Regions from separate parts of the Thermoanaerobacter sp. X514 genome, predicted to be linked through region 1. Evidence: a T-box and tRNA genes for the amino acid it is inferred to sense, from the RefSeq annotation. Region 1 holds a T-box; the other holds one or more tRNA genes.
The links. The T-box of region 1 lies ahead of ileS (isoleucine--tRNA ligase). A T-box ahead of a tRNA ligase gene usually reads a tRNA of that ligase, here a tRNA-Ile.
Positions count from the first base shown of each region.

Region 2: it has a tRNA-Ile gene. The T-box ahead of ileS (isoleucine--tRNA ligase) is inferred to sense a tRNA for this amino acid. The anticodon was not compared.

Region 1 covers NC_010320.1:1,900,671-1,915,862, forward strand. The annotation lists gene ileS (isoleucine--tRNA ligase) at 18-2,816, opposite strand; T-box leader at 2,871-3,089, opposite strand; gene TETH514_RS09505 (TM1266 family iron-only hydrogenase system putative regulator) at 3,148-3,393, opposite strand; gene TETH514_RS09510 (DivIVA domain-containing protein) at 3,383-3,868, opposite strand; gene TETH514_RS09515 (RNA-binding protein) at 3,896-4,642, opposite strand; gene TETH514_RS09520 (YggT family protein) at 4,639-4,941, opposite strand; gene TETH514_RS09525 (cell division protein SepF) at 4,958-5,371, opposite strand; gene TETH514_RS09530 (YggS family pyridoxal phosphate-dependent enzyme) at 5,375-6,079, opposite strand; gene TETH514_RS09535 (HlyD family efflux transporter periplasmic adaptor subunit) at 6,086-7,273, opposite strand; gene TETH514_RS09540 (RidA family protein) at 7,569-7,946, opposite strand; gene TETH514_RS09545 (GntP family permease) at 8,197-9,540, opposite strand; gene TETH514_RS09550 (glycerate kinase) at 9,562-10,695, opposite strand; gene TETH514_RS09555 (sugar diacid recognition domain-containing protein) at 10,832-11,977, opposite strand; gene TETH514_RS09560 (acyl-CoA dehydratase activase) at 12,018-13,637, opposite strand; gene TETH514_RS09565 (2-hydroxyacyl-CoA dehydratase subunit D) at 13,660-14,910, opposite strand.
Region 2 covers NC_010320.1:1,340,400-1,355,591, reverse strand. The annotation lists gene TETH514_RS06665 (class I SAM-dependent methyltransferase) at 1-377, opposite strand, end outside; gene TETH514_RS06660 (transposase) at 533-1,951, shown strand; tRNA gene TETH514_RS06655 (tRNA-Ile) at 2,203-2,278, opposite strand; tRNA gene TETH514_RS06650 (tRNA-Asn) at 2,285-2,359, opposite strand; gene rpoD (RNA polymerase sigma factor RpoD) at 2,408-3,481, opposite strand; gene dnaG (DNA primase) at 3,513-5,300, opposite strand; gene TETH514_RS06635 (deoxyguanosinetriphosphate triphosphohydrolase) at 5,449-6,450, opposite strand; gene secG (preprotein translocase subunit SecG) at 6,538-6,777, opposite strand; gene eno (phosphopyruvate hydratase) at 6,894-8,183, opposite strand; gene gpmI (2,3-bisphosphoglycerate-independent phosphoglycerate mutase) at 8,210-9,754, opposite strand; gene tpiA (triose-phosphate isomerase) at 9,767-10,513, opposite strand; gene pgk (phosphoglycerate kinase) at 10,527-11,708, opposite strand; gene gap (type I glyceraldehyde-3-phosphate dehydrogenase) at 11,775-12,782, opposite strand; gene TETH514_RS06600 (sugar-binding transcriptional regulator) at 12,831-13,853, opposite strand; partial or broken gene rpoN (RNA polymerase factor sigma-54) at 13,991-15,192, opposite strand, start outside.

The DNA.
Region 1 (15,192 bases):
GGGGAAAAATCCCCTTTTTAAACTTGTGTTTGCTGCTCAATGTGAGAAGCACATCTTGCGCAAATAGTTGGATGCTCTTTTATAGTTCCTACTGTTTCACTGTACATCCAGCAGCGTTCGCATTTTTCCCCCGGTGCATGGGTTACCACAATCTTCAAATTATAATCATCACTTTCATAAGCATTTTGAGGAGCAGGTTCTTCTGGTTGGTGAAGTACCACTTTTGAAACTATGAACACATATTCGAGGTCATTAAAGCCTTTAAAGAAATCATAAAGCTCTTGAGATGGATATATATCCACTTGTGCCTCTAAAGAGTGACCTATCTTTTTGTCAGTTCTCGCTATTTCAAGAGCTTTAGAAATATCTTTTCTTATGTCAAAAAGTTTTTCCCATTTTTCTATTATATAAGGATTATTGTATTTTTCTTGGACTTGAGGCCAATCAGCTAACTGAACACTTTCAAAATTATTTTGACTGTCGTGCTTCATATATGACCATATTTCTTCTGAAGTAAATGTAAGCACTGGTGCTATCAACCTTACAAGAGTGTCTAAAATAATGTAAAGTGTCGTTTGAGCCGCTCTTCTCTCTTTAGAAGTAGCAGGATAAGTATACAATCTGTCTTTTAAAATGTCCAGGTAAAGGCTACTCATATCTACTACACAGAAGGTATGAACCAGATGGAGAAAATCGTAATACTCATATTTATCAAAAGCCTCTGTAAGCTCTTCAACTACTCTGTTAAGCCTAAATAAAGCCCATTTATCTATCTCTAAAAGCTCTTCGTAAGGGAGCATATCCTTATCAGGGTCAAAGTCATAAAGATTGCTTAACAAGAACTTACTAGTGTTACGTATTTTTCTGTACGCTTCTGTCATCTGTTTTAAAATCTCTTGTGAAATTCTCATATCTGAAGTAAAGTCAGCAGAAACAGTCCAAAGCCTCAAAATATCTGCTCCATATTCTTTAATTACATCAGCTGGGTCAATACCATTCCCTAAAGATTTTGACATTTTCCTTCCTTCACCGTCTACAACAAACCCGTGGGTCAATACGTTTCTATAAGGTGCTTTTCCACGTGTTGCCACAGATGTCAAAAGGGAAGACTGGAACCATCCTCTGTGTTGGTCTGAACCTTCTAAATAAAGCTCTGCAGGCCACTTTAGGTCAGGATGAGTTTGCAACACAGCTGCATGGCTGGAGCCTGAATCAAACCACACATCCATTATATCTGTCTCTTTCCTAAACTTCGTAGAACCGCATTCGCAAGTAATCCCTTTTGGCAATATCTCTTCAGCTGACATTTCAAACCATGCATCTGAACCCTTTTGCCTGAAGATCTTTTTAACTGCATTTATTGTATCATCATTTATAAGCGGTTTCCCACACTTTTCACAGTAGAATATAGGAATTGGCACACCCCATACCCTTTGCCTTGAAATACACCAGTCTCGTCTATCTCTTACCATGTTAGTTATGCGCTCTTCGCCCCATGAAGGATACCAATTAACTTCTTTAATAGCTTTTAGTGCCTCTTCTCTAAATCCTTCCACAGAAGCAAACCACTGTTCTGTCGCCCTAAATATTATTGGACTTTTACATCTCCAACAGTGAGGATATGAGTGGGTAATACGGGTTTCTGCCACTAATGCATTAGCTTTTTTCAAGTCTTCCTTTATGACCTTGTTAGCCTCTTCATAATACAGACCAGCATATCCTGGCGCTTTATCTGTAAAATATCCCTTATCATCTATTGGATTTAAAACCTCAAGCCCATACTCTTGCCCAACTAAAAAGTCTTCTTCGCCATGGCCGGGAGCAGTATGAACACATCCAGTACCAGCTTCTAAAGTTACATGCTCACCCAAGATTATTAAAGAATCTCTGTCATATAAAGGATGGGTAGCCTTCATGCCCTCCAAATCTTTTCCTTTAAATACAGCAACTATTTCATAATCTGAAAGGTTAGCTTCTTTCTTTACAGTATCTAACATGTCTTTTGCCATTATATATACTTCGTCTCCAAACTTTGCAAGCGCATAATCAAACTCTGGATTTAAAGCAATTGCAAGGTTAGCCGGAATAGTCCATGTAGTAGTTGTCCATATTACAAAATACACATTATTAAGATTCTCAACAATTCCCTTGAATTTCCCTAAATCATCTTTAACTCTAAATTTTACATAAATAGAATCAGAGGTTTCATCAAAGTATTCAATTTCTGCTTCTGCCAAAGCAGTCTCACAGCTGGGGCACCAATATACAGGCTTTAGACCTTTATAGATATAGCCTTTCTTAGCCATTTCACCAAATACTTCTATCTGTTTAGCTTCATACTCCGGATTCAAGGTAAGATAAGGATTATCCCAATCTCCCCTTACTCCCAATCTTTTGAATTGAGCTTTTTGCTTTTCAATCTGAGAAAAAGCAAAATCCCTACACACTTTTCTAAATTCTGTAGGACTTACTTCATGCCTTTTTATACCTAAAGTTTTTATAGCTTGCTGTTCAATAGGAAGACCGTGTGTATCCCATCCTGGCACATAAGGAGCATCATAACCCCTCATTGTTTTGTATTTCACTATAATGTCTTTTAATACCTTATTCATAGCAGTTCCAATGTGTATATCTCCATTAGCATAAGGCGGCCCATCGTGTAAAATATATTTTTCCTTGCCTTTATTTTTTTCCAATGTTTTATGATAAATATCCATTTCTTCCCATCTTTTTAATATCTCTGGCTCTCGTGTTGGCAAATTAGCCTTCATAGGAAAATCTGTCCTCGGCAAATTAAGTGTCTTGTTGTAATCCACTGAACATTACCTCCTCTTCAAATATTATCTTTCAAACTAAAAATAAAACTTCTCGTCAGGGACGAGAAGTTCGCGGTACCACCCTACTTATTAAGACAAAGAAAAACTTTGCCTTAATCTCTCATTTAAGATAACGGGAAGCCCGGCACAGCTTACTGTAGTTCAGCCTGCAGCTCCGAGGTGATTTTCAGTAGAAACGAACTTATTGGCTCGCACCTACCGCCAACTCTCTGGAAGTCGCTTCTACTTACTCGTCCTCATCATAGCTTTTAACAATATTTTTTACACAATTATATAATACCACAAGTTTTTCGTCAATAGTATGCATATCTCATGCAGTCAGAGCAGATTTCACTTTTACACCAGGAAGACTTCCAAGTTTACCAGTAAGAGCCCCTATTTCATCCGTTGTACCATCAACTATTAAAGCGATAACCGATACTCCCCTATCTTTATAGGGTATACCCATTCTTCCTACAATAATGTGGCCGTACTCACTCAATATGTGATTTACCCTATCCGCCACATTTTCTCTATTTTGAATCAATATTCCAACAACCCCTAATCTATTCTGCATCCTTCTCCTCATCCTCATCTGGAATCAATTCTTTCTCATCTATTGAAAGTATTGATTCCAACTGGGCTTCTAAAAGAGATTTAAATTTCGCTTTAAAAACATTTAATTGCTTGCGATATCTTTCTAACTCCATTCTTATTCTTACAACTTCTTGATTTGCCTTCTCTAATATTTTTTCTGCATTTTGTTGTGCATTTTGTATGATAAGTTGTGCTTCTTTTTCTGCATTTCTTTTCAATTCCTCTGCAGTATTTTGAGCAACAATCAAAGTATTGTTTAAAGTGTTCTCCATATTTATGTAACTTTGAAGTTTTTCATTCATTATATTAATTCTATCTTTTAACTCCGCATTTTCTTTGTATAACATTTCATAGTCTTCCATAATTTTATCCAAAAACTCGTCCACTTCCTCTTCATTATAACCCCTAAAAGACCGCTTAAATTCTTTATTATGTATATCCATAGGCGTCAGCATAATATTACCTCCTTTTCTTTTGTAACATTATATAAACCTTAGAATATGTACAGAAACGCGACCTTTTTTTGTATTACCTCTCACTTCTTCTAATCTAATTCTTCCAAAACCACGTAAAGAAATTACATCTCCCTCTTTTACTTCTGAAGAAGGGTCTTCTGTATACTCCCAATTTATTTGAAGAAGACCGGACTTTATAAGTTCTGAAGCCTTCGTCCTTGATATACCAAAACCTGCAGCTGCCACACTGTCAACCCGTAGTGAGGCTACGGTAGAAAAAATGTCCTTATATTTTATTTCAGGTTCTATCACATCTTTCAAGTCAATTGAATTAACTCTTACCTTCTCTTTCCCGACTTTAAAAAGGTTCATAAGTACATAACTTTCCACATCTTTATGTAACAATATGTCACATTTATCCTCTTTTACAATTATATCGCCTATTTTTTGTCTTTTTATCCCTAACCCTAAAAGTGAACCCAACACATCTCTATGAGATAGCTTAGAAAAATTGCCTTCAATTCTTACAGCGCAAATAGGGGTATCTTCCGGCTGTAAAAAATCGGGGTAAATAATTGCTATCTTTCTTTCTGCTAAAGGATATCCTCCATCTAGATTATAGTTTATATCTTGCTGTCGATACTTTAATATAGTTTTTTCAAAAATTTTTTGTTCAGAGAGGCTTAAAAAGTCTGTATATTTTACTCTTTTAGATTTTAAAACGCCTTTAATTATGTCTTCAAATCGGGATACAGTAAATTCCTTGTCCATCATATATACCTCATCAGTAATAATACTAATTTAAAAACTAAAGGACGAACTAAATACTGAATCACCAAAATCGCCAAAACTGGCGAAAAATCTATCATTAAATTTCTTCCAATAGAAGACCTAAATTGTAATGCCCTAAAAGGCTCAAGTATTGGTTCTGTCGTTACGATCACAAAGCGAGAAAGTGGATTTGACATATTCTCCATTCGTAGCAAAGATAAAATAACCCTTATCAATATAAGCCAATTTATAACTTCAAAAAAATAATCTAATGCTGTTAAAATTGCAAAATTTACAGGCAAAATCATTTCCTCCTTATCAATTTAGATTGTATAAAGAATTTACTTCATCTTTTATATCCCCTGTAATATCAAAATTCTCAGGCGCAACTAAAAATATATAGCCAGATATCTTCTTTATCTCTCCATTAAGAGCATAGGCTGCACCGCTTAAAAAATCCACTACTCTTTGAGCTTCATTTTTGTCCATCTTTTGTAAATCTACAATCACCGGTTTTTTATTTTTCAATTCATTACATATATTCATCACTTGTTCAAACTTTTCTGGCTTTAAAATCAAAACTTTTACTTGGGGCTGTGTATGAATATTGACAATTTTAGGCTTTCTATCGTAAGGTATGACAGGTTGTAAAGAGTCTACTTCTTCTTTCTCTTCTTCTGGCTCATCGATACCAAAGAAACTCATTAATTTATCAATCATTTTTGAAGACATTAATTATCCCTCCACATTATATTGTCTTTGCCCAAAAATAGAAGTGCCAATTCTAACAATATTCGCCCCTTCTTCAACTGCTACCCAATAGTCATTGGACATACCCATTGACAAAAATTCTACTTGTACATTATGTTGCTTAATTTCTTTTAGCTCTTCAAATAATTCTTTCATCTTTCTAAAATAGGGCCTTACCTCTTCTGGTGGAAGGTAAGGAGCTATTGCCATAAGCCCTCTAATTCTTATATTATCATATTTTTCCATTTCTTTAACAAAATTATGCATTTCTTCAGGAGGAATTCCGTATTTACTTTCCTCTCCACCAATATTGATTTCCACCAAACAATCTATTATGAGACTCTTTTGTTTAGCCCTTTTGTCTATTTCTTCTGCCAGTTTAATACTATCTAAAGAATGTATCAACTTAACTTTGTCAATAATGTATTTCACTTTGTTTGTCTGTAAATGTCCTATAAAGTGAAATTTTACCTCATTTTTTAAATAAGGATATTTTTCATTTAACTCTTGAACCTTATTCTCACCTATGTCAGTTATGCCACAAGCAATAGCCTCTTTTATAGTCTCTACACCGAAAGTTTTAGTAGCTGCCACAATTAATATTTCCTCTGGATTTCTGTTTACCCTTAACGCATGCTCTTTTATGTTTTCCTTTATTTTTCTTATATTTTCACATATAGTCGTATTTATCCCCCCTTATTTGCTCAAGTAATCCTCTCCATTTACCGCTATTTCGTCATATATTTTTAATCCAGATGTTTTATCAACGCTTTCTACAATTGCATATTTGCCATCTGTAGCCTTTATTACTACTTCTTTAAAAGTAGGAACTTTGCCATTTTTTATTACAAAAACTCCTTCTTTTCCTTCTTTTTGCACAATAGAAGAAAGAGGTATTTTAAGTCCATTGAACTCTTTAACTTTAACTTTTACATTTATTTTAGAAGTTTTATAAAAGTTGGGATATTCATCTATCATCTCAATTATTCCTATATATAATTTATCGTCACCTTTGTAGGTTTTTATAACTTTTCCCCGCAATTCACCACTATAATTATCAATCAAAATTTTCACATTACTACCTTCTTTTAATAAGTCCTGTTGTTTTTCATTTAAAACCAACGCTAAATACCACTCCAAATTATCCACTATTTTTACAAAAGGGTAATCTCCTTTTACTTCTGTACTAATTTCTTTGGATTGAAAGTTTAAATTTTCAAGTTGTGTCGGATTTAAATTGAACATATTTCTTTCATTTAGAATACTTTCACTGCCATCAAAATAGTAACTTACAATTCCTGACTCTGGTGAATTTATAGTAATCGCATTTTTTTCTACATACTTTTCTAAATACTCTTTTTGCTCTTTTAAGTTTTCAATTCTTTGAAGTATTATTGGCCCTTTACTTAAAATTTCTTCTTTTTTGGCTTTTAAGTCTTCAATCCTTTTTTGTATTTTATCTGCATCAGGGCTATTTTGCTGTATCGCATTTTGATAATTTTGCTCTTCTGTCTTTATCATGTTGTCTAATTTTTGAATATCTGAATAAAAAGGTATATTAGTATCCTGATTTTTTAGTTCTCTGTCTATCTCTTCTAATTGATGTAGTTTTTCTTCATCAAAATCGGCAGAATAAACTTGCACAATAGGAGTACCTTTCGGAATTTTTTCTCCACTTTGTACAAGTTTTTTTATTTTGCCATCGAAAGGAGCATTTATCAACATTTCATTCTTTATAACATATCCTTGGGCATTAAAGGCTATTAAAATACTTCCATAAGTCACTACTGTAGTTTTATTTTTGTTTGCAAAAGTCGTTATTCCTACTTTACTTATGTAAACTATCACCAATAATATAACTACAATTTTAGCTAATTTTTTCACATCTCTCACCTATCAATATATTCTATATAAATGCCGATTTTCCTTCTACAAATTTATGCATATATTCATTTTATCACAGTTTTCGATATTTTTATAGACAAAATAAGGAGATGGTGAATTGCCCATCCCCTTATTTTTTATTCTACCGGTTCTAATCTCGCAGTAAAATGCCTCAATATTGGCGGCTCATAAGTAAATCTATAAGAGAAATTTTAGGTAAAACAGTATAATTGTAACTAGAGGGATAAATAAATTTGTACGCCTTACAATTCCAAGGAGAGTTTACGAGAAAAATTTATTTATGAGCAACGACTTCTATTTCTATAAGAGCACCCTTAGGAAGACTTTTTACTTCAACTAAAGAACGGGCAGGTGGATTGTCTTTAAAATACCTTCCATAAATTTCGTTAATTTTAGCAAAATCCCCCATGTTAGTGACAAATACAGTTGCCTTTATAACATTGTTAAGGTCCATCCCCGCAGCTTTTAAAATCGCTTTTATGTTCTCTAAAACCCTTTCCGTCTGCGCTTCGATACCTCCTTCTACAAGTTCTCCTGTAGCAGGATCAATTGCTATTTGCCCTGATGTGTACAAAAAGCCGTCTATCATTACAGCTTGCGAATATGGTCCAATAGCTCTAGGGGCGGTATCGGTGTTTATTATGGTTTTCATTTATTTTCATCCTTTCAGTAAAAGTGTTATACAATATGTAAAATCTGAATACACGAAATATTATATCATTAATATTTATGGCTTATCAATATTTTTTTAATGATTATAAAATTTTTTGCACTCCTTTGTTGTCAAAAATTTTAATATTAAACCCCATACTTAGCCCTACTTCCCCTCTCTGCACTTCCCAAAAAATACATTGAAAAAGGAGAGGTGAGAATTCCGCCTCTCCTTTTTTTATTTTTTTAAATTAAAGTAGGAACAACGACAAAGCGAGAACTGTGATAATTGTTACAATTCCCATTATTAGAGTTGCAACAGTTTGAGTCTTGTATGCAGTTTTAACATCTATTCCACCAAATTGAGAAACAACCCAAAAATAACTATCGTTTGCATGGCTAACGGTCATAGCACCTGCACCTATTGCCGCAACCACAAGGGCCTTTGCAATATCTGAAGTAAATCCTAAAGATGGTAGTAGCGGAAGCATTAATGCTGATGTTGTTATAATGGAAATGGTCGAAGAACCTTGTGCAGTTTTAATTGCTGCTGCAATAATGAATGGCAAAAACATACCAAGATTTAATCCCGACAAAGTTTGTCCGAGATAATCACCTACTCCTATTTCTTTAATTACATTACCTAATGAACCACCTGCTCCAGTTATAATTAATATTGTTGCTGAATCCTTTATTGCTTCGACAATCCAGGAATTTAATGTTTCAGAACTTAAATTTGGTAAAAGCAAAAATGCAAAGAACATACCTATTAAAAGTGCATTTACAGGTGTTCCTAAAAATACAAATAGTTTATAAAAAAAGCCCTCTCCAAATGGTTCACCTGGGAACTTTGCGATTGAGCCAAGTGCCATTAAAATTATGGGAACAACAATTGGGGCAAATGATTTCCAAGCATCTGGAAGTTTGCCGTATTTTTTTAAAACTTCCTCATAGCTTATGCTTTCATCAATATTAGCTTGATATTTTGAAGCAACTTTATTAGCAAATATATTACCTGCTATCATTGCTGGTATCGCTACCAAAAGTCCTATTAAAATAACCAATAAAAGATTATTAAGTTTAAGATTGGAAGCAGCCGCAATTGGACCTGGAGTCGGTGGAACTAAAACGTGTGTTGCATAAAGTCCTGTTGAAAGTGCTACAGACATTGCAACAAGAGATGTTTTCGTTTTCTTTGCTAAAGCTTTGTTCAATGAAGAAAGAATTATAAATCCACTATCACAGAAAACAGGTATAGAAACAATGCAACCTATGATACTCATTGCTATTGTAGGTCGCTTTTCTCCTACAAACTTAATAATTGTTTCAGCCATTTTGATTGCAGCACCTGATTTTTCAAGAATGGTTCCTATGATAACACCAGCTATTATTACTATTCCTATGCTTGTTAGTGTGTTACCAAAGCCTTGAGAAATTATCCCTGCAATTTTATCAGATGGCATAAATGCTGCAAAAGCTAAAAAATATGATGCGAAAATAAGGGCTAAGAATGGATGAAGTTTAAATTTTGCTGTGGCAATTACGATAAAAAGTATAGTCAAGAATAGAATAAAAACTAAATATGAACCTGACATTAAAAACCCTCCTTTATTTTTTTAAGCCTTTATGGCTTTGATTAACCTAAAAATTCTCTCAGCAGATTTTTCTACCAATGTTGGTGCGTTTTTTATGGCATCTTCAAGAAACATTGGTTTTTCCATAGTTGAAAAAACGCTGCTAACTCCAATCTCATAAAGTTTTTCTATATCTTCAACCGTCCCTGCTATTACAATAAGCGGTTTATTATGCTTTTTGCACAATTTAGCTATTCCTGAAATTGTTTTCCCAAACGCTGTTTGAAAATCTATTTTTCCCTCACCGGAAATTACTATATCAGCTTCTTTTATTTTTTCTTCAAGTTTTAATGTTTCAATTATTATTTCTATACCACTTTTTAACTGCGCATTTAAAAATGCCATAAGTCCTGCGCCTAAGCCGCCTGCAGCACCTGAGCCTGGAACATCTATTATTTTTTTATTAAAATACTTTTCTAAAAGTTTACCATAATGTTCAAGGTTTTTATCTAAAACTTCTACCATCTCCTTTGTAGCGCCCTTTTGTGGAGCGTAAACTCTTGACGCACCATTTTCTCCAATTAAAGGATTTGCTACGTCGCAGGCTACGATAAACTCACATTCCTTCAGTCTCTCATCAAGATTTGAAGTATCTATTGAGTAAATTTTTGAAAGTTCTCCTCCTCCAAGACCTATTTCTCTACCATCTTTATCATAAAATTTAACTCCTAACGCTGTTGCCATACCAGTACCACCATCGTTTGTTGCGCTTCCACCTATTGCTATAATGAATTTCCTACAGCCTTTATCTAAAGCGTCTTTTATAAGCTGACCGGTTCCGTATGTTGTTGTAATCATGGGGTTTCTCTCATAATCCTTCAAAAGATAAAGTCCTGAGGCAGCAGCCATTTCTATAACTGCTGTTTTGCCATCACCTAATATTCCATAAAAGCTTTCAATATCTCTAAATAGAGGATCCTTTACATTTGTTTTTATTATTTTTCCTCCAGTTGCATCAACTAATGATTCAACAGTCCCTTCGCCACCATCTGCCATAGGGACTTTCACGATAACGGCTTTTGGGAAAACCTTTAAAATTCCTTTTTCTATGCTATCTGCAACCTTTAAAGCGGATAAACTTTCTTTGAATTTATCAGGAGCTATAAGAATTTTCACAACATCACCACCGAATATCATCACTACGATTTTAACTTTATCATAAAACTTGTTTATTTAAAATATTCAAAAAGAACAATAGTTTGTTATAATTTCTATATAATTTTTGTGCATAAATAATAAAACCCCTCATCACTCAAGGGGATAATTGATTAATCAATATTGATATATAAACTTTCATACAAACATAGGGATTTGTTATATCTACATTAAATTCTTCTTTTATCTTATTTAATCTATAGGTAAGAGTATTTCTGTGAATGAAAAGTTTTTTAGAAGCAAGATTTATATTCATTCCGCTTTCAAAATAAACTTTAATAGTGTTTATTATATCTTTGTTTTTCGAATTTAAAATATCTTTATACTCTTCAAAGAATATTATGCTATCATTGATGGATAAGCTGTGAATCAATAGTTCTATTTTATAATCTTTAAAATCTAAAATATCTTTGTCAATCTTTCTCCCAATATCTATTAATTTATTTGCAATTGTAAAAGAAGTATGATAGTTTTTTATATCTTTACAATCTGGACCTATTCCTATGATGCAGGAAAGATTAAATTTCTTTTTAACCCCTTCTTGAAGTTCTTTACAGAAAGGCATAGGGTTTTTAGAGCTCAGCATTATAACAAATCTATCTTCGTTAAAGTTAAAGACTATCTCATCGTGATTTAATTTACTTTTTATAAATTCTACAATGTTTTCCTTTAATTCTTGAATATCTATCTCTTTCAAGTTTTTGGATAAAATGAAATCATTAAAGCCTCTAATATCAGCAACAATTAAACTTCTCTGCTTTTTTATATCAAAGCCTATAAGTTTAGCCCTGCTTTTTAAAATTTTTTCTTCCTCATGCCCTATATTAGGGTGATTGAGAATTTCTTTAATGAAACTTACCATTGCTCTCGAATGTAATGCTTCATATTTTTTATTCTCATATTCTTGAATCATAAGCTCAACTAATTCTTTAATTATTCTACCAAAGCCAATTATTTCTTTTGGTTCACCCGTAATTCCAACAACACCTATTACTTCACCATTATAAAACAAAGGAATGTTTATCCCTTTTTTAGTTCCTTTGTAATATTCTATATTGCTATCATCTATAATAACATCAATCTTTCTCGAGGCTGCAATTTTTGCCCCTTCATGGAAAGAGCCTATCCTTGTAGAATCTCCTGATGCTATAATTACCCCTTTTGTATCCATAATGTTTATATTTTTGCCAAGAATATTCATAAGCCTATTTACAATCTTTTGATAATCCTCATGACTGAGCATAAGCATCCCTCTTAAAAATTAATTGACTATAGTGATGCCCTCATTTACCTTCAAGTGAAATTAGCGCTGCTCCAAGTGCTCCAATAATCTGTGGTTCAAATGGAATTATAAGTTTTTCGCCGAGCCTGCTTTCGATGGCATAAACTACTCCCTGATTTTTGGCAACGCCCCCTGTCATCATGTATTTTCCTTTTCTCCCTATTCTGTCGACCAGGGAAATAGCTTTTGAAGCAATGGATTTATTGAGGGCATGTATTATATCCCTCTGGTCCTTATTTTGGGCAATAAGAGATATTACTTCCGATTCTGCAAATACAGTGCACATACTGGTAATCGTGATATTTTCTTTTACTTCCTTATGGACTTTTGCCATTTCTTCTATTGAAATGCCTAACGTTCTCGCCATTACTTCAAGAAACCGGCCTGTCCCTGCTGAACATTTGTCATTCATCACAAAATCAATAACATTGCCGCTGTCATCTAACCTTATCACTTTGCTATCCTGTCCACCTATATCTATAACAGTTCTAATAGCATTGTCTATAAAAAATGCGCCTTTTCCGTGACAGGTAATTTCAGTTATAATTCTATCTGCAAAGGGAATGCTTACTCTTCCATACCCTGTTGCTACTATTGATGTAATATCCTTTTTTTGAAGGCCCGCACTGTTTAAAGCAATTTCAAAAGCTTTAAAAGCACTTTCTAGAGCTTTAGGACCTGTTGGAATAATAGAATATGATATTACGTTTTTGTTTTCGTCGATTATGACTACATTTGTAGAAGTAGAGCCACTATCCACTCCTACAAAATATCCTTTCTTGGCTTTCTGTTTTTCCATCTTTTTTATACCGGTTGATTCCAAAAAAGCATCTATTCTTGTTAAAATCTGTCCGCTATTTGAATCGTTATAGTCAGTTTCAATTTTTAAAAGTGGGATGTCTGCTCTGCTTTTGAGTTCAGCATATTCATAGGAATAAAAATCACAGAACTTTATGGTGTTGTATATTATCCCCTTCAATTCTTTATTGATTAACTTGCTTCGATCTTCTGCCATTCTCATACAGGGTGTAAAATTAAGAAGCGATTCCGCGTAGCTTTTTAATAAATTATCTTTTGCTTCAATATTGAATACTCTTTCTTCACCTGTGCAGGTAAAATTTATTACGTTTGCTGTACAAGAATTTCTGATTTTTTCTATAACATCATCTTTAAGCCTCGCACCTAATATAGCAATGCTTTCAGCGGATTCTTCTTTATTAAAAGACTTGCTTTCTAGAATTTTTAGCAAACTCTCTTCATCAAAACTCTTGTTTTTAAAGGCCTGATACGCTTCTATAAATTCAATTATTTCATTGTAAAAAAGATCTATTGCGAGAAGATCTTTTTTTCTGGGGAGGTCTAGAAGATGGATAAATTTTACTTTATCTTTTAACACATCATAAAGTCTTTTTATACTATCACAACAGGCAGTTAATACAACCTCTTCAATATTATTTTCAATTATATTTTCCAAAACCCCTTTTGCAAAGCTGCACATATTTGAATGAATCAGTGCTTCAGCACGCTCATGAGACTTATATCCTGGATCAAGTCTTACCGGTTTTTCTCCAAAAGCTTCGATTATTTCTACAGGCGTGTATTTGCAAATGTACCCTATCAATTTTTCACCTCCAGAAGGATTACTAGAGCATTTCAAGAAAGGCTTCGAGCCTCGTCCTATTCTGTCCCTCTTGATTATTTCTTTTGTCTACACAATCCCCATCTAAATAAAGAAATGGAATACCCAATTCTGAAGCAAGATTTTTAATTATAAACGTTCCACCCATCGACTGTTTACAGCCCAAATGACAAAACTGTATAATGCCGTCCGGTTTTATTTTTTCTATCAGTTCTCTGATTCTTGCAACTTTTCTATTTATTTCACCATTAAAAGAGTTTAAGATAAGCTTTTCAGCAATTCCCTTGAATGGGTCGTTTTCATCAATTTCCTCAAGAAAATCATAATTTAAATCACTACCAGCAATGTGAAATTTATCGTTGAAATTAAAGTAATCTTTAAAATTTTTCTCAAACATAGGAAGAAGGTGTATAAAAAATATGCTTTTTCCACTTCTTTCAGGAGCTCTTTTTATATCCTCCACTAACATCTCATAAAAATGCAATACTTCCTTGCTTCCAATGAATACATGGGATGCAAAAAGCATATACATTTCAAAGGTCATAGTAGGTAAAAATCTTTTTTCTCCCGCATGATTTAAATACTCTCTCATAAGTGCTCTTGTTTTATTTTCCGTTTTTACGACTTCCCTCAATTTATCAGTATCAAGCTTTCTGTTAAAGACTTCCTCAAGCTTTTCCGCCACTTCTAAAAGTTGTTTTTTTACATACACTACAGCGTCTTTAGAATATTTGTAGGGAATATCAATAATGTACAGTGGAACCCCGTGCTTTTTTGAAAGATACTTGAAAGTAGGTATATTCGCATCACAGATCATGGAAGTAGTCATCATAAATTTAGGTTTTTTGAGAATATTAAGCTCACTGGCTCCTATAAAAGTTTTATGGTAACTGCATAAAGTATTTGACATGCCTCTCGATTCGGCAGTATCGACGAGATAATCTTCGATGAAGAAGCCTGACATGAAAGAAGAATATGCTTCAATAAATAAGGGTTTTATGTCCATAGCAATCAAAAATTCAGAGGGTGCAAAGAGGTTTACCCAAGCAGAATTTTGAGGATTTGCTAAAGAATCTTTTATGCTTTTTATAGAGTATTTATTTAGGTAATTAAGAGATTTGGGAATCCTCTTGTCTTTGAAAAAGCTCACATAATAATAAGCAGCGGTAAGACCAAAGTTTATTAGCTTATTTACTTTTTCCGGTCTATCCATATTCTCTTTTATAATATTGGTATAAATCCTTATTGTATCCATTTTATCACTACCCCATAAACTCCCCTTCCTCACAGAAGTGGTTTTTTCTCCAGTTGATATTTATTTCTCATCTCCTAGATAATTTGTTTTGCCCTTTCCCTAAGCATTCTTTCTTCTTCATTCTCAGGCTCAGGTAAGGTAACATTATGCGGCGCTGGCCTTCCATTCTCATCTACATGAATAAAAGTAGCAAAGCCTAAGATGCGCAATACTTATTTCGTTCATCATTTTAGTCTCCTTTAAATTAATTCTATTCATTGGCAAAAGAATGCAAAATCCTTT
Region 2 (15,192 bases), 560 kb from region 1:
AAATATGCAGAATCTTTCATAGGTTGAAGTATAAATTTCTTAATAGTTTTTGCAATATCTTTTCCTTCTTCTAATATTTTTGTAATTAAAATTCCTCCCATACCTGCAATAACAACTACGTCTACTTCCCCTGGCGATAAAACATTAAGACCATTCCCTAACCTTGTGTCTATCAAAGATTGCAAATTTCGCTTTTGAACTTCTTTTACAGCTTTATTTAATGAACCTTTATTTAAATCTGAAGCAACAACGTAGGTAGCTATTTTACTTTTGATAAGGTAAACAGGAATAAAACCATGGTCAGTACCTATATCTGCAACTTTTGACCCATGAGGAATGTATTCAGCAATTTTCCTTAATCGTTCTGTAAGTTTCATGTAATCCTCCTAAAAGTATAAAAAAATTAGGTCTTTGCAGAATCCCAAAATCCTTATGGATTAAGGGATTCTGCTATATATTTTCAAAGGAATTCCTCCACTTTCGTCGAATTTATATAGAGAACCAAATCCCAAAAAGAAATGGAGGAAATCCTATGAAAATCAAAGCTAAACAACTTTCTCTCTCCGATATTTACGATGATGTTCAATCCTTCTTTGAAGAAGATAAACCCAAGTTTATTAAACTCTTTGATTCCTTTGTTGATTTATCTGAACTTATTCCATCTTCTTTTTATGCCCACTATTATTCCCACTTTGGACGTCATAGAGATTTTTCTCTTGAATCTATGCTCACTGCTTTGATTATCCAAAAAATTCTCTCTATCCCTACTGTTCAACTCCTTGCACATGTTCTTAAACTATCTAAAGAATTAAGAGAGCTTTGTGGCTTTAAAAGAGTCCCTCATCCTTCTCAATTCTCTAGATTTAAATCCATTTTCCTCAAAGATTTGGAGAATTTCTTCAATAATCTTGTTAATTTAACTGAGCCTATTTGTCAGGCTATTAATCCTTCACTTTCTAATATCCTCATCGCTGATACTACTGGCTTTGAACCTTATGTCAGAGAAAATAATCCTAAGTTCTTTGATTCCCTTTATAGAAATATTAAAAAGTTCTCTAAATCTAATCCTGATTTTGATGCCCACTCTTATGCTTGTTCTAAAATGCCTAAGTTCGCTCACTCTAATCCTGATGCTAAATTCTCTTATATTAATGGCCATTATTGTTACTCTATCAAAGCTACCATCCTCACTAATGGCTTAGGCATTATTCAGCATATTAGTTTCTATGACGATGATTCTTTAAATGTCAATACTGCTAAATCTGCTGCCGAGTCTAAAGATTTGTACGATTCTAAAACTTTAATCCCTTCTCTTAAGGAATTCTTTAATTTACATCCTAATTTCTCTTATAGATACTTCTTAGGTGACGCTGGGTTTGATTCTTTTGATAATTATAAATACTTGTTCTCAAAGCTTGGCATAATCCCTATTATCCCTATTAACCCTCGAAATTCTAAAAACTTACCTCAGCCTACTTTTAACTCTGATGGTATCCCTACCTGCCCCCGTGACCCTTCTCTTAAAATGTCCTATGATGGCATCGTTCGGGAAAAAGGTAGAGCTACCAGAATTAAATGGCTTTGCCCTATGTCCAAAAAAGTTAGACTAAATGGTAAAACTACTTATATCCTTCAATGTGATAACCCCTGTACCTCTTCTAAATGTGGCAGAATATTCTATACTACCCTTGATATTGATTTTAGAAAAAATACTTTTGTCCCTCGTAACTCTAAAAAGTGGTCCAAACTTTATGAAAAACGCCCTATTATTGAAAAATCTATTTCTCTTTTAAAAAGTTCTATCGCTGTTGATAGCTTTAAACTCATAAATACCAGGTCAATCAAAGCTGATGTTTTTCTTGGGGCTATCACTCAACATATTGGTTTAATTATTACTGCAAAGCTTGGTACTTTTGAACATCCTTTATCTTTGAAAAAACTTTTGGCTTGATAACTTGTTCTTATGATTTGATTTGTTTGTCATCTTTTTACATTAAAAAGGTGTGTTAAGTATTGTCTTTTTTGAATTTGTATCTTTCTTCCATTTCTCTTTTTCCGTCTTGAGTGTGCCTTTAAAATGTAATTTCTTTATTTTGTTCCTTGTAATGTAACTTTTTTACTCTAATATTTATCTCATTTTGCAATCACCTAGTATAAAAAAAATAAAAAAGCATTTAAAGCTAAATGCTTTTTTTCTCTAAATGGTGGGCCTTCAGGGATTTGAACCCCGGACCAATCGGTTATGAGCCGACCGCTCTGCCAGCTGAGCTAAAGGCCCAAAAAGTGGCTCCTCAGGTAGGATTCGAACCTACAACCTACCGGTTAACAGCCGGTTGCTCTACCCTTGAGCTACTGAGGAATACAATAATAATTATACAGATTTTTGCCCTATTGTCAAGAAGCTTATTCAATCAAGGAAATCTTTTAATTTTTTGCTCCTGCTGGGATGCCTCAATTTTCTCAAAGCCTTTGCTTCAATTTGCCTTATGCGTTCTCTTGTAACATTAAACTCTTTTCCTACTTCCTCTAAAGTTCTTGCTCGACCGTCATCTAGGCCAAACCTAAGTCTTAGTACTTTCTCTTCCCTTGGCGTTAGGGTATCAAGAACATCCATCAACTGTTCTTTTAGCATTGTAAAAGCAGCAGCTTCTGCTGGAGCTGGTGCATCTTCATCGGGTATAAAATCGCCTAAGTGGCTGTCTTCCTCTTCCCCAATAGGAGTTTCTAAAGATACAGGTTCTTGTGCTATTTTCATTATCTCTCTTACTTTTTCTTCTGGCATCCCCATCTCTTTTGCCAACTCTTCAGGAGTGGGCTCACGACCTAATTCCTGCAGCAATTGCCTTTGGACTCTTATCAATTTATTGATAGTTTCTACCATGTGTACAGGGATTCTTATGGTTCTTGCTTGATCTGCAATAGCTCTTGTAATAGCCTGTCTTATCCACCATGTAGCGTAAGTACTAAATTTATAGCCTTTTCTATAGTCAAATTTTTCAACTGCTTTGAGTAACCCCAAATTTCCTTCTTGTATCAAATCTAAGAAAAGCATTCCTCTTCCTACGTATCTTTTGGCTATGCTTACAACCAATCTCAAATTAGCTTCTATAAGTCTTTTTTTAGCTTCTTCGTCTCCTTGTTCGATTCTTTTTGCCAATTCAATCTCTTCTTCAGGAGTGAGAAGGGGAATCTTGCCTATCTCCTTCAAATACATTCTAACAGGGTCATCTATACTGATTCCTTCAGGAAGAGAAAGGTCTAAATCTAAATCTTCTTCAGTTATTTCTTCCTGACGAGGTTCTTCCCCAACAATTTCAATTCCCATGTCTTCAAAAGCATCATATACTTTCTCAATTTGGTCAGGATTTAAATCAATATCTTCTAAAGAATCCATTATCTCATTGTAGGTGAGCATCCCAGTTTTTTTTCCTTTATTGATAAGTTCTGTAATGGCTTCTTTAGACAATTCTTCGTTGTTCATAGGTTTCCCCTCCCTATGGGTTTCTTTCTTTTTAGCCATTTTTTATCTTTAGCATCTCCTTTTCACAATTTTGTAATTCTATTAAAAGTTGCCTTTCTTTCTCTATATCCCCCAACATATGAGCTTCATTGATAGCTCTTTTAATCTTTTCTCTTTTAACTGCCAAACTGTTAATGAGAATCTTGTTTATAATATCATCAACAGCTTGTTCAGTAACATTTTCACTCTCATAAAAAGCTTTAATAATATCATTAAAATCAGATATGAGATTTTCCTCTTGTAATAAATAAACAATATCATTTATTTGAGTTTTTTTCCCATCCTCCAACCTTGACATTATTTCTCCAAAAATTGGCTTTAATTTAACATTCTCCAGCATATCGGCGGTAATTGTTTCTTTCACCCTTTTGTAAAGATTATTATCATACAGCAGCAATGCAATTAAGTACTTTTCTGGTGATATTTTACTACTACTGTATATATTATGCCTTATATTGCCAGCCATATACATATTTTTTTGATTTTTTTCAATTTCCCTATTGACAAAACGCGCAACCTCTGTTCTCACTGCATTCTCAGGTATTTGAGCAACTTTAGCAGCTGAAGAAATATAGACTTCCCTTTTCACTTCATCAGAAAGTTTTGCAATATCTTTTGCAATTTTTTTAACATATATTATTCTATCTTGAGGATTATCAAGGTCGAGATTTTTTCTAAATACCTTTGCTTTAAACTCAATTAAACTATCGGCATTTTCTATTAATTGATTAAATGCGTTTACTCCTTCTTTTTTTATAAACTCATCAGGGTCTTTCCCATAAGGAATAGTCAGTACTTTTATATTTAAATTCAATTCATCAAGAATGTCAAGTCCTCTTAATGCGGCACTAATACCAGCTTCATCCGCATCATAAGCAATTACAACATTTCCTTTATACCTTTTTATGAGTCTTGCTTGGTCCTCTGTCAAAGCGGTTCCTAAAGATGCTACAGCACAATCTATTCCGGCTTGATGTAAGGAAATAGCGTCCATGTATCCTTCTACAATTATAAATTTGTCTTGTTGAGTTTTTTTAGCAAAATTTATTGCAAATAGCGTTTTGCCTTTTTTAAAGACCTCTGTCTCCGGAGTGTTTAAGTATTTAGGCAAACTATCATCAATAGAACGGCCTCCAAAACCTATAACATTACCCTTTACATCTATAATAGGAAACATTACTCTATTTCTAAACCTGTCGTAATAGCGGTTATTTTTTTGAGACAAAAGTCCAGCCTTTACCAGAAAACTTTCTGTATAGCCTTTTTCTTTTAAAAAGTTTAAAAGTCCATTTCCATGAGGTGATGAATAGCCTATTCCAAACTTCTTTATCGTTGCTTCTGTCAAACCTCTTTTTCTTATATAGGTTAAAGCCTGTCTACCTTCTTCAGAAAAAAGCTTATTGTAAAAATACATAGTTGCTAATTTATTTATTTTATATATTTCGTCAATAAGTTTCTTTCTTTGGTACTCCCTTTCTGTAAGCACAGTTTCTTCAAGAGTTATTCCTACTCTATCTGCTAAAAATTCAATTGCTTCTTTAAAAGTCAAATTTTCAATATCCATTATAAAAGTAACAACATTTCCACTGGCATTACAGCCAAAACAGTGATAAACCTGTTTTTCTTGACTTACCATAAAAGATGGGGTTTTTTCTCTATGAAAAGGACATAGACCTTTAAATTCTTTTCCCGCTTTTTTTAGTTCTACATACTCTGATATAACATCTATTATGTCATTTGCTTCTATGACCTTTTCAATCATTTCTTTTGAGTAAGCCATCAATATCACCTAATTATTCTATTCGACAAAAATTGTTAAATTCCTCTTTACCAAATTAATTTATTAGTGACGACCAATATATATTCGACAAAAGATTCAAAAATCCTTCTTTGGTTTTATTAAATTTTTATTAAAATCAAAAAATATTTTACTCAAACCAAGGACTGGGCAAAAAAATCTCTTTGTATTTTAAAAAAGCATATTTGTCTGTCATACCAGCAATATAATCAGCAACAGCTCTTTCTCTTCCATAAATCTCAGCAAGTTTTATAAATTCTTGAGGCATCTTTTCAATATTGTCATAAAAGTAATAAAACAATTGTTCTACTATTCTTTTTGCTTTTTCCTCATCTTTTTTAGCTTTTGACCCAATATAAACTTTTTTGAACAAAAAATCCCTCAGGCTATAAGTAGCCTCATAAATCTCTTTACTCATTGAAACTTTCGGCTTTCCTAAGCTATTATTTATAACATCTTTTACCATTGTATCTATTCGCTTACTATGCTTATCACCCAAAATTGCTATTAAATCTTTTGGTAAATCCTCCGGATTTAAAACTTTTCCCCTTATCGCATCATCAATATCATGGTTAATATAAGCTATTTTATCAGAAATTTGTACTACTTGTCCCTCTAAAGTCTGGGGATTTCCTGAGGTAGAGTGGTTACAAATGCCGTCCTTAACTTCCCAAGTCAAATTAAGACCCTTTCCATCCTTTTCCAAAATCTCAACCACTCTAATGCTTTGTTCATTATGTCTAAAGCCATCTTTTAAAAGTCTATTTAAAACTTCCTCACCAGAATGGCCAAAAGGAGTATGTCCTAAATCATGACCTAAAGCAATAGCTTCTGTCAAATCTTCGTTTAACCTCAAAGCTCTTGCAATTGTTCTTGCAATCTGAGCTACTTCTAAAGTATGAGTTAGCCTTGTTCTATAATGGTCACCTTCTGGAGAAATAAAGACTTGTGTTTTGTGGCTCAATCTTCTAAAAGCTTTGCTATGAATAATCCTGTCTCTATCCCTTTGAAACTCTGTTCTTATATCGCATTTTTCTTCTTCTCTATCCCTGCCGCGAGTTTCACGGCTTTTTGTCGCATAAGGAGAAAGCAGTTGATATTCTAATTCCTCTGTAATTTCTCTAATTTTCATTTGACCACCTAACCTTTTTTATTTATGGTGGTAAAAATAAAAACCCATAAAAGGGTTTTTCCATTTCTTTTCTTGATACCGTCTTTTTTATTTAGCCATCATTACGGTCAACACCATAGACAAAATTATAAACAACGCTGCCGCTATGGTTGTGAGCTTTTCTAATGTCCCCTCCATGGTTCGAGCTTTATTTTTCCCAAAAAAGGTTTCTGCTCCTCCTTCTATTACTCCTGAAATGCCTGCACTTTTACCTTTTTGCAAAAGTATCACAGCTATTAAGAAAAGACTAACTAAAACATGTATAACCATGAGTACAGTTTTTAGCATATTTACACCGCCTTATCCTAATTTTTGAAACACAATACCACAGTTTATATTATACAAAGAATTGCTATGTTGATCAAGAGGTTTTTATATAAAAAGGGAATCCTTTTTGGATCCCCTTATTTCTTAATATTGTAAAAAGCATTTTTGCCAAGATATTGAGCTGTGCTTCCTAAAACTTCTTCAATTCTTAAAAGCTGATTGTATTTTGCGACTCTATCAGTTCTTGCAGGTGCTCCAGTTTTAATTTGCCCTGCATTTACTCCAACTACAAGGTCTGCAATTGTAGAATCTTCTGTCTCTCCTGAGCGGTGAGACACAACAGCTGTGTAACCTGCTCTTTTTGCCATTTCAATAGCATCAAGAGTTTCTGTCAAAGTTCCTATTTGATTGAGTTTTATAAGGATTGAATTTGCTACTCCCATGCTTATACCTTTTGAAAGTCTTTGAGTATTCGTTACAAATAAGTCGTCTCCTACAAGCTGTATCTTCTTGCCTAATCTTTCAGTCAATAGTTTCCATCCGTTCCAGTCTTCTTCTGCAAGACCGTCTTCAATAGAGACAATAGGATATTTGTTAACAAGTTGTTCCCAAAAATCTACCATTTCAGCCGAGGTCCTTACAATGCCTTCGCCTTCGAAATGATATTTCCCATCTTCTTTGTACATTTCAGTAGCCGCAGGGTCTAATGCTAAAACAATATCTTCTCCCGGAACATATCCTGCTTTTTCTATTGCTTCCAATATGACTTGTATAGCTTCTTCATTTGAGGTAAGGTTGGGAGCAAAACCTCCTTCATCACCAACTGTTGTACTTAACCCTTTAGAATGTAACACGTTTTTTAAATTATGATAAACTTCTGAACACATTCTTAATGCTTCACGGAAGTTTGGAGCACCAACAGGCATTATCATAAACTCTTGTATATCTACATTGTTATCAGCGTGTTTTCCACCGTTTAATATGTTCATCATTGGCACAGGAAGAGTTTTTGCATTTACTCCACCAATGTATTGATACAAAGGTAAACCACATTCCTCAGCTGCTGCCTTTGCCACTGCCAAAGATACCCCTAAGATAGCATTTGCTCCTAATTTGCTCTTATTGGGAGTTCCATCTAGTTCAATCATCGCTTTGTCAATTGCTACTTGGTCTTGTGCTTCCATGCCAATTAGCTCAGGAGCAATAATGTCATTGACATTTTGAACAGCTTTTAGCACTCCTTTTCCCAAATACCTTGATTTGTCTCCATCTCTTAATTCAACTGCTTCAAAAGCTCCTGTAGAAGCCCCTGAAGGCACAGCAGCTCTTCCTACGGCACCGCTATCTAATTCTACCTCTACTTCAACTGTGGGATTTCCACGGGAGTCAAGTATTTCTCTTGCAAAAATATCAATTATTGATGACATGACAACTTCTCCTTTCTTTTTAAATTTTATTTTCTTCCAATAATTAAAGATTTACCTGTCATCTCTTGAGGTATAGGCAATTTCATTATGTCTAATACAGTCGGAGCAATATCAGCCAGTATTCCATCTTTTCTCAAATCAATATCTCCTTCGCCTATAACAATAAATGGAACTGGGTTTGTAGTATGAGCCGTCTGTGGCTCTTTTGTCACAGGGTCAATCATTTCTTCTGCATTGCCGTGATCAGCGGTTATAATTATTGTTCCTCCTACACTTTGAACAGCATTTACTATTCTTCCAAGGCACTCATCTATTGCTTCAATCGCTTTTATTGCAGCATTTAAAACTCCTGTATGCCCTACCATATCAGGATTTGCAAAGTTTAAAAGAATAAAGCCATATTGATCTGACATAATCTTAGGTATTACAGTATCTGTAACCTCATAAGCGCTCATTTCTGGCTTTAGGTCGTAAGTAGCTACTTTAGGCGAAGGAACTAAAATTCTTTCTTCCCCTTCATTTGGCTCTTCTACGCCACCGTTGAAGAAGAAAGTCACATGGGCGTATTTTTCTGTCTCTGCAATTCTAAGCTGTTTAATCCCTTTTTTACTTAAGTATTCACCAAGAGTATTCTCCAGTCTTTCTGGCTTATACGCCACATGTATGTTTTCAAAGGTTTCATCATATTGCGTCATAGACACAAAGAATACAGGCAAATACCTTTTTTCTCTTTCAAAATGATTAAATACCTCGTCAATAAAAGCTCTGGTAAGTTGCCTTGCTCGGTCAGGTCTAAAATTGAAGAATATTATAGAATCCCCAGCATCTACTGTAGCAACTGGCTTTCCATTTTCCAAAATTACAGTTGGTTCTACAAATTCGTCAGTTTGGTCTTTTGAATAAGCTATGTCTATTGCTTCCATTGGTGAATGAGCATAAACACCTTTTCCCAAAACTATTGCATCATAAGCCTTTTTAGTTCTATCCCATCTTTTGTCTCTATCCATTGCATAATATCTTCCAGAAATCGTTGCAATTTTTCCTATACCAATCCTGTTCGACTCTTCTTCAAACTGCTTTATATATTCCTTTGCACAAGCGGGTGGAACATCTCTTCCATCTAAGAAAGCATGAATATATACTTCTTTTAGCCCCTGGTCTTTTGCCAATTTCATTAAAGCAAATAAATGAGTTATGTGGCTGTGAACCCCTCCATCTGACAAAAGGCCAAAAAGATGTAGTTTTGAGTTGTTTTTCTTTACATTTTCTATCGCATCTAAAAATTCTTTTTTCTTAAAAAAGGTACCTTCTTTTATATCTTTACTAATTCTTGTAAGTTCTTGATATACTATTCTTCCCGCTCCAATATTTAAGTGCCCTACTTCTGAGTTTCCCATTTGTCCCTCAGGAAGTCCTACTGCAAGGCCACTGGCGGAAAGAGTCGTATGGGGATAGTTTTTAAAGTAAAAATCTAAATTTGGAGTATTAGCTTGATATACTGCATTTCCTTCTTTTTTGACTGATAGTCCAAACCCATCTAGTATAACTAGCATGGTTAATTTTTCAGGCATATAATCCTCTCCTTAATAATTGACAATCTTTGCAAAATCTGATGCTACAAGACTTGCTCCCCCCACTAAAGCCCCGTCTATATCGCTCTCTGCCATGAGTTCAGAGATGTTCTCGGGCTTTACACTCCCCCCATATTGTATTCTAACCAGATCTGCTTTTTCTTTTCCATAAAGGGAAGCTATAGTATTTCTTATAGCTTTTATCACTTCATTGGCGTCTTTAGCTGTAGCCGTTTTGCCAGTACCTATAGCCCAAATTGGCTCATAAGCTATTACTACATTTACAATATCATCGTGGGTAACGCCTTTTAAAGCCTCTTTAGTTTGACTTAAAACTACTTCAAAAGTTTTTCCTTCTTCTCTTTGAGAAAAAGATTCTCCTACACACACAATAGGACTTAAGCCGTGAGATAGAGCGGATAAAACTTTTTTATTGACCATTTCATCCGTCTCACCAAAATACTGCCTTCTTTCAGAGTGGCCTATTACAACATATTTTACCCCAATCTCTTTAAGCATTAAAGGTGAAATTTCCCCCGTATATGCGCCCTTTTCTTCCCAAAACATATCTTGTGCTCCGAGAAGAATATTAGTACCTTGAATTACTTTATTTACCTCTGTCAAATCCACAAAGGGAGGTATGACTACCACTTCTGCTTTTGCGTCTTTCACTTGAGGTATCAATTCATCAACTAATTTCACCGCTTCAGAAGGGGTCATGTGCATTTTCCAATTACCTGCAATTATTGGTCTTCTCAAAACAAACACCCCTTTACTTGTCATTTAAAACTTCAATTCCCGGCAACACTTTGCCTTCCAAAAACTCTAGAGAAGCTCCTCCTCCAGTAGAAATATGAGTGACTTTATCCGCATATCCTAATTGCTCTATAGCAGCTGCAGAATCACCGCCGCCTACTATAGTAATACCTTTGCATTCACTCAAAGCTTTCGCAATAGCCTCTGTACCTTTTGCAAACTCAGGAATTTCAAAAACTCCCATAGGCCCATTCCACACTACTGTCATCGCGTGTTTTATCACTTTTGAGTATTCTTCAATAGTCTTAGGTCCAATGTCTACTCCTATTTGGTCTTGAGGCATTTTGTCTATATCGACTACTTCATAAGGTACGCCTGATTTCAATTCTTTAGCAATAACTGTATCAACAGGAAGCATCAAATTAACACCCTTTTGCTTAGCCTTCTCCATTAATTCTTTAGCTAACTCTATTTTATCCTCTTCTAAAAGCGACTTACCAATTTCATATCCTTTTGCTTTTATAAAGGTGTAAGCCATACCACCGCCAATTAAAAGGCTATCTACTTTTTCTAATAGGTTTGTTATAACCCCTATTTTGTCAGAAACTTTAGCTCCTCCCAATATTGCAACAAAAGGTCTTTTTGGGTTTTCAAGAGCTTCTCCCATGATTGTAAGTTCTTTTTCAATTAAAAAGCCTGATACTGCTGGTAAATACGCTGCCACCCCTGCTGTTGAAGCATGAGCTCTGTGAGCCGTACCAAAAGCGTCATTTACATATATATCTGCTAAAGAAGCTAATTCTTTTGCAAATTGAGGGTCATTTTTCTCTTCCTCTGCATGGAATCTCACATTTTCTAAGAGCAATACTTCGCCTTCTTTTAATGCGGCTGCTTTCGCTTTTGCATCCTCTCCAATTACATCCTCTGCCATAGAAACTTGCTTACCTAAAAGTTCAGATAACCTCTTTGCCACAGGTTTTAAAGAATATTCTGGATTTACTTTCCCTTTTGGCCTTCCTAAATGGGATACAAGTATTACTTTTGCGTTATTGTTTATGAGATATTGAATGGTGGGCAGTGCTGCTTTTATACGAGTGTCATCTGTTATATTTTTATTTTCATCCATAGGCACATTAAAGTCTACCCTTACCAGCACTCTTTTTCCCGCCACATCTATATCCCGCACAGTTTTTTTCATCACAAAAACCTCCTTATACTAGGATTTAAAGGTCCGGTCCATAAAAGGACACGGACCTTTTACTACTTAGAGTCTCTCAGCAATATATTTTGCAAGGTCTACAACTCTGTTGGAGTAACCCCATTCATTGTCATACCAAGAAACAACTTTTACTAATGTTCCTTCAATTACCATTGTAAGTGGTGCATCAACTATAGAAGACCTATCGTCACCTTTATAGTCCATTGAAACTAATGGCTCTTCAGAATAACCTAAAATGCCTTTCATATATGTTTCAGAAGCTTCTTTTAATGCTGCATTAACCTCTTCAACTGTAACAGGTACTTCAACTTCTGCAACAAGATCAACAACAGATACGTCTGGAGTTGGAACCCTCATCGCAAAACCATTCATTTTTCCTTTTAATTCAGGAATTACTAAGTGAATAGCCTTTGCTGCACCAGTTGTAGTAGGTATTATTGACATAGCAGCAGACCTCGCCCTTCTCAAATCCTTGTGAGGTAAATCAAGTATTCTCTGGTCATTGGTGTAAGAGTGAACTGTTGTCATCATACCTTTTTTAATACGGAATTTATCATTAATTACTTTAGCTATTGGTGCTAAGCAGTTGGTTGTACAAGAAGCATTTGAAATTACATGATGGTTAGCTGGGTCATACATGTTTTCATTAACGCCCATAACAATTGTTATGTCCTCATTTTTAGCAGGCGCAGAAATTATAACTTTTTTCGCTCCAGCATGGATGTGCTTTATAGCATCATCTTTGTTTGTAAATCTTCCTGTAGATTCAATTACAATGTCTACTCCTAATTCTCCCCAAGGAAGTTTAGCCGGATCAGTTTCTTTGAAAATTTTAATTTCTTTGCCATTTACAATTAACGCGTCCTCCGTATAAGATACTTCTCCTTCAAATTTACCAAAAGTAGAATCGTATTTTAATAGATGAGCCAATGTTTTTGCATCTGTTAAATCGTTGATAGCTACAAATTCAAGGTCAACATTTTTCTTAAATGCAGCTCTGAATACATTTCTTCCAATTCTTCCAAAACCATTAATAGCAACTTTAACACCCATTATGTATTCCTCCTTGATTTTTATTTTATAAACACCTGAAAAGGTGTTTTAAACAATTTTTAAAATCTCAAATGCAGCTCCTTCATCAGTGACAAGCACTTGTACATTGCCACTTCTACAAGTAGAGACAATCGCTTCTGCTTTATTTTTCCCACCAGATACAGCTATTAAATTTTTAACAAGCTTTAGGTCTTCTAAAGTCAAGAAAATGCTTGGTGTTGCATAGACCACTTTTCCTTCTTTATCAAAATAATATCCTAAAGCTTCAGCTGTAGCATTGTTCCTTACTAAAAAATCTCTAATATCTTGGGGTAAATTTCTTCTCTCTGCCATTACATCTGCGCGACCTATTCCAAATATTAAAATATCAGCTTTTTTTAAGGTTTCTACCACATCTTTTATATCCGGCTCTTTGATAAGGCTTTTTACCGCTTCTTTGCCTAAATTATCCGGCACGTGCAACATTTTATATGTACCACCAAGTTTTTTAGCTAAAATTGAAGCGATTGTATTCGCTTGCTTTTCTACTTCTCTCCCCAATCCACCACGAGCAGGTACAACTACCATGTTTGATTTGGAATAAAGCTGAGGCATTCCATTAGCCACTTCCAGCACAGTTGAACCGCCAGTTAAAGCAATAATACTGTCATAATTTATTATAGTTTTTAGGTAATTCGCTGCTGATTTTCCTAATTCTTTTTTTATCATAGGATCTTGTTCTATGTCGCCTGGTACGATTATCACTTTCTCAATCCCCAGCTTGTCCTTTAACAAACTCTCAATATTGTTAAGGCCTTTAAGCTCATGTATAAAATCCTTCAAATTCTCAATTAATTCTTCTCCCTCTTTTGTGATAGTCATACCTAAGGGATTTATATCCACCAAACCTTGAGCCTTCAAAAAAGATACCTCAGTTCTAATTATTCGTTCCCCCATATTCAACTGGTGCGAAAGTGCCCGTCGTCCTATAGGTTGATTAAAATATATGTTTCGCATTATAGTATATCTCTTTTGAAGTAAATCTATTAACTCTGGTACTATCTTTTGTTGTAAAGCTATAATATCTTTCATGCCATTTCCCTCTTCAGGACGGTTAAAGTCCCGTTATTCTATAAATGTCCCACATTTCATAAAAAGTATTTACATTAACTATTTTATACTATTAATAAAGCTTTTTCAATAGCCTAAATGGGCATTTACATGCCCATTTAATATCTTCTTCTTTTGATAGTAGAAGGAATGTTGCATTCCTCTCTATATTTTGCCACTGTTCTTCTTGAAATATTAATATTTTTTTCTTTTAAAATATCCGCTATTTTCTGGTCACTTAAAGGATTTGTTGGATCTTCTTCTTCGATCAATTTTTTTATGAGATTTTTAATAGTTTCAGCAGAAAATTCATTCCCATTTTTATTAGAAATTCCAGATTGAAAGAAAAATTTTAGTTCAAAAAGCCCTCTTGGAGTCGCAACATATTTCCCATTTATAGCTCTGCTGACAGTAGATTCATGGATACCTACAATATCAGCAATTTGTTTTTGTGTCATAGGCTTTAAGTAATTGATACCTTTGTCAAGAAAATCCCTTTGTAACTCCACTATTGCTTTAACTACTTTATACAAAGTTTCTTTTCTACTTTCTAAACTCTTTATAAGCCACATGGCTGATTGCAGTTTTGAATTTATATATTTTTTAGCTTCTTCATCATGGCTATTTAAAATAGAATGATAGTAATTATTAATCTTGAGCTTAGGAGTGACTGAATCGTTTACTATAACAAAATACTCTCCCTCTCTTTTTATTACCTCCACATCTGGTACAATATATCCTACATCTGCTGTAGAAGAAAAGCTACTTCCTGGTTTAGGATTGAGTTTTTTTATAAAATCTACAGCTTGTTGCACTTCTCTTAAGGAAATATTGTACAACTTTGCTAACTATGAATACTTACCTTCTGCAATTTCCTCAAGATGATAGTCTACCAACTCTTTTATAATACCTTTGTAATTATCTTGAGCTAAAAGTTGGAGTTTTAAACATTCTTGCAAATTGCGAGCTGCAATTCCTGGAGGGTCAAAAGATTGGACTATAGATAACCCTTCTAACACCTCTTCTTCAGAACATTCTAAAATCTTCGCAATGTCTTTTATATCTTCTCTCAAATAACCACTCGGACTTAGACTAAATATTATATATTCACATATTTTTTTGATTTTGTGAGGAATAGGTGTTATGTGAAGTTGAAACAAAAGGTGGTCGCTCAAAGAGGGCTTTGGAGACACAAAGTTTTCATAATTGACTTCTTCTATTTCTTCATCATCGGAATCATCATAATACATTCTCTCTTCTGTTTCTCGTATATATTTAGCCAACTCAGTAAAATCATTAGATTCATATATATCTTCTTCGA